DNA from 2 places in the Catenibacterium sp. CAG:290 genome. Region 1 is predicted to be linked to the other one. Evidence: a T-box and tRNA genes for the amino acid it is inferred to sense, from the RefSeq annotation. Region 1 holds a T-box; the other holds one or more tRNA genes.
The links. The T-box of region 1 lies ahead of leuS (leucine--tRNA ligase). A T-box ahead of a tRNA ligase gene usually reads a tRNA of that ligase, here a tRNA-Leu.
Positions count from the first base shown of each region.

Region 2: it has a tRNA-Leu gene. The T-box ahead of leuS (leucine--tRNA ligase) is inferred to sense a tRNA for this amino acid. The anticodon was not compared.

Region 1 is NZ_FR898820.1:7,772-10,268, reverse strand. It holds gene QVO42_RS06290 (ABC transporter ATP-binding protein/permease) at 1-1,203, shown strand, start outside; T-box leader at 1,250-1,449, shown strand; gene leuS (leucine--tRNA ligase) at 1,492-2,497, shown strand, end outside.
Region 2 is NZ_FR898761.1:4,230-6,726, forward strand. It holds gene QVO42_RS00470 (galactokinase) at 1-384, shown strand, start outside; gene QVO42_RS00475 (DUF134 domain-containing protein) at 461-1,147, shown strand; tRNA gene QVO42_RS00480 (tRNA-Leu) at 1,194-1,277, shown strand; gene asnB (asparagine synthase B) at 1,519-2,497, opposite strand, start outside.

The DNA.
Region 1 (2,497 bases):
CTTATTCAAAAGACAGAAAGTTATCCTAAAGAGAATCATAGTAATAATAAAAGGTGTTATTTTCCTATACTTAAATTAACTATCCAATCATTCTTAAGTAGTCGTAAAAGATTTTTTCAGATGTCATTTTCTCTATCTATCGCATTATTATGTTTGATGATGACTTTTACCTTTACATTCTCTTTTCGTAATACTATTTATCAATATCTTTCTTCATTGATTCCACAAAAGTCTATTACTTATAAATTACGTAATGATGATCCGCTCTCTTTAACTCATTTCAATGAAGCATCCTATCATTATTTAAATCTTGATGATTATGATCTCATGGGAATCTCTCATAATAGTCAAAGATATCAGAAGAATGAAGTTCTGTTTATATCTGATGACTCGTCCTATACCACTCATTATATATATGGTAGAGCTCCACAAAATAATGATGAAATTGCGGTACCTCTCTCTACTGCAAGAAAGCTTGCACAAAAGAATAAGGTCAATACATTACTTAATACAACTTGGACAATCTATTATAAGCATCAATTAAAGATAAAAGGAAAAGAAGTAAAGATAGTTGGTATTTCTCCACAAACCTATAATTATGATGCCTTTTATATGTATGAATATGCCAATTATCATTGGATAGAGTCTATCTTTAATCAAACACCGACTGCAAGATATGGTATGCTGAAATATAAGGAAGATAAATCCATTATAGATTCTTTAAAAAAGAATTATCCTGAATATGAGTTTAAAGCAATGGGGGAATCGACTCAAAAAACTTTTAATCAGAATATGAATAGAATCCAGATGGTTCTAGTGGTATTCTCTATTCTCACAATACTTTCTTCTATATTTATGATTATGGAAATCATGATTCTTCATGCGATGCATTTAAAGAAGGATCATGCCATCATGAAGGCCTATGGTGAAAAGAAGATACACATTTTCAAGATATCTTTCTATCAATGTTTGATTCTTCATTCTTATAGCTATGTGACAGCATCTCTCATATTACTTGGTATTATGAAGATAATGAATCAAATAATCCCACAGATTACAGACTTTCCTATGCATATCACTTTCCAGCCTCTTATTATGTTGATATTGTGGATTGGTTCTTTCTTATTAGTTTGTTTCTCTACACTATTTAGTATTCTTTATATTATCAAACTCAATCCATCCCGCATCCTTAAAATGAGATGATACTTCTTGCAAATAATGGGAAATTATGATAAGGTGTGTAAGTATATGAAAGTCAAGGAACTAGAGTAGTAGATGGTCATACTTTTTAAGAGAACTTATGGCTGGTGTGAATAAGTAAAGTCATCCATTGAACTCGCTAGGGAGATGGGTCTGTGATAAGCAGATCACGTATTGCTGCGTTAAAGCATTAAGCGCATGAATCAGTCTTCATGAACTAAGGTGGTACCGCGAGTTCTCGTCCTTAGACATGAGGACTTTTTTTATTTTAAAAGTGGAGGAGACAAAATTATGACTTATGATCATAAGATAGCAGAAAAGAAATGGCAGAAATACTGGGAAGAGAATAAGACATTCGAAACAGATGTTTATGATTTCTCAAAGCCTAAATACTATGCCTTAGACATGTTCCCTTATCCATCAGGACAAGGTCTTCATGTTGGACATCCAGAAGGATATACAGCAACTGACATCATGTCAAGAATGAAGAGAATGCAGGGATATAACGTATTACATCCAATGGGATTTGACTCATTTGGTTTACCTGCTGAACAGTATGCAATCAAGACAGGTAACCACCCTGAAGGATTTACATTAAAGAATATTCAGACTTTCACTAAACAGTTAAAGATGTTAGGTTTCTCATTTGACTGGGATAAGCAGGTATCTACTTGTGATCCTAGCTTCTATAAATGGACTCAGTGGATTTTCAAACAGTTATATGAAGATGGTTTAGCTAGATATGTAGATATTCCTGTTAACTGGTGTGAAGAATTAGGTACAGTACTTGCAAACGATGAAATCATCGATGGTAAGAGTGAACGTGGTGGATTCCCTGTTATTCGTAAGAATATGAAACAGTGGGTTATTGATATCCCTAAATATGCTGAAAGATTACTTGCAGGATTAGAAGAAGTTGATTGGCCAGAATCTACTAAAGAAATTCAGAGAAACTGGATTGGTAAATCAATCGGTGCTCATGTTGATTTTAAGGTAGATGGTTATGATGATAAATTCACAGTATTCACAACACGTTGTGATACATTATTTGGAGCTACTTATTGTGTATTAGCACCAGAACATGAATTAGTAGAAAAGATTACGACTCCTGATAAGAAGGATGAAGTAAAAGCTTACTTAGATGTATGTGCAACTAAGTCAGAACTTGAAAGAACTGAATTAAATAAAGAAAAGACTGGTGTCTTCATTGGTGCTTATGCAATCAACCCAGTAAATGGTAAGAAGATTCCAATCTGGATTTCTGACTATGTATTAGCTGGTTATGGAACAGGTGCTA
Region 2 (2,497 bases), on a different contig from region 1:
CGTCCAGCACTTCGAGCACTTCATTTCTTTAAGGAAGAAGATCGTGTCTTAAAGCAGACAGAAGCACTTGAAAAGGGAGATTTTGATACTTTCTTAAAACTAGTAAGAGAATCTGGAGACTCTACATTTAAAGCACTACAGAATATTTATCCACAGGAAAGTACACGTCATCAAAATATTGGTACAGCTATTGTATTAAGTGAAAACTTTTTAGGTGAAGATGGTGTTGTAAAAGTGAATGGTGGAGGATTCTCAAGTACTATGATTGCCTTTGTGAAAACAAATAGAATTAACGATTATGCATCTTATATGGATTCTATATTTGGTAAGGGTTCTTGTTATATTATTCATACAAGAGAACAAGGCGCAATAAGATTACTCTAAAGCAGTGAAAACTGCTTTTTTTTATAATTCTTTGTGCTATAATGTTACCGACATATGTCAGTAACTGGAGGAGCGTATGGCTAGACCAAAGAGATCAAGGACAATTACAGGATTTCCTGAATACAATATGTTTGTACCTGATGGTATACCTCAAAGAGGCTATATAGAGCTTGAATTAGATGAATTTGAGGTCATCCGTCTTATAGACTATAAGTCCTATACACATGCCAAATGCGCTGATAAGATGAATATATCACGTACTACAGTCACTGAAATATATGCCAGAGCAAGAAAAAAGATAGCACGCAGTATTATGGAAGGCTATCCTTTAAGAATTGAAGGCAATGAATGTATAAAGAAAACAGGTTATCCTGTTTTAAAAGTAAAAGGAGAACATATTATGAGAATTGCGGTAACTTATGAAAACGAATCAGTTTTTCCACACTTTGGAAAAACTTCACAATTTAAATTATATGATGTAGAAAACAATGAAATCAAAGAATCACAGGTCGTTGGTACAGAAGGATTAGGCCATGGTGCTCTAGCAATCTTATTATCTAATATGAATGTAGATGTATTGATCTGTGGTGGTATTGGTAGAGGTGCTATTATGGCTTTAAGTGGGTCTAATATTAATGTCGTAGGTGGAGTGACAGGTGATTGTGATACTGCAGTAAAAGCTTATTTAGATGGTACACTAGTTACTGAGTCAGAACCTACTTGTGGATGCAGTCATGATAACTGTGAATGCCATCATGAATAATATTTGACAAACAAATAAAACGAGAATAAAATCAAAACTGTTGAATGCTCGGATGGTGGAATGGTAGACACGCCAGTTTCAGGTACTGGTGGTTTATGCCGTGTGGGTTCAAGTCCCATTCCGAGCACCAATAGTTAGTAACGTGGGTAACCACGTTTTTTTATGCATAAAAAAAGACTATGAATAATTCAAAGCCTCTATATAATGATTCCCAAAAATCCTAATGCAAGGAAAATAAGAATGAGATAAATCACAACTTTTAAACTCCATTTAAATATGTAAAACATCACAATAAATGGAAGAAACGCAAGAAAGAACACCATAGATAATAATGTACCTAACATAATCATCACCTCATTCTTATTATAATATTATTTTCCAGAAGCTCCATAGTTTTTAAGTACTCTGGCACTTGGGTCATTCACATCACAGTTTTCCCATGTCTTATTAGGCATCCAGAAGTCTTTGATCCATTTAGCTTTTCCTGGGTAATAAGATTCAAAGATATCACGATATAATAATGATTCTTTAGTAAATGGTGTACAGTAAGGATACTTCTCTTTAGCGTTTACTACATCTTCATCTGTATATAATGAATCAGCGTATTCTTTTAAGTAATCTACCATAGAATGTCCTACTGCATCAGAGAATGCTGCTTTTTCTCTAAATAAGATATCTTGAGGAAGATAGTTTAATCCTTCAAAAGCATGTCTTAGTAGATATTTACCTTTGTTGTAAGTGTTCATTTTCTTCTTAGGATCAATACGCATAGTATAATCCACAAAATCAAGATCTGCGAAAGGAACACGTCCTTCTAAGGCATTTGCACTAATACATCTATCTGCTCTTAATACATCATACATATATAATTCACGCATACGTTTTTGAGATTCCTTCTGGAATTCTTCAGGACTAGGTGCAAAGTCTGTATACTTATAACCAAATAATTCATCACTGACTTCACCGGTTAAAATAACCTTTAAATCAGTATGTTCATGAATATATTTACATAGAAGATACATACCAATACTTGCACGAATAGTCGTAATATCCCAAGTTTCTAATGTACGAATGACTTCTCTTAAAGAACCTAATACATCTTCTTTAGTCATAATAACTTCTGTATGATCAGTACCTAAGAATTCAGCGACTTCTTTCGCATACTTTAAGTCAATAGGATCTGTTTCCATACCAATCGCAAATGTCTTAATAGGTGTATCAGTAATACGCTGACCAATCGCACATACTAATGATGAATCTAAACCACCAGATAATAAATAACCAACAGGGGCATCACTTTGTAATCTCTTCTTAACAGCTTCAATTAATTTGATTCTTAAGTTTAATGCA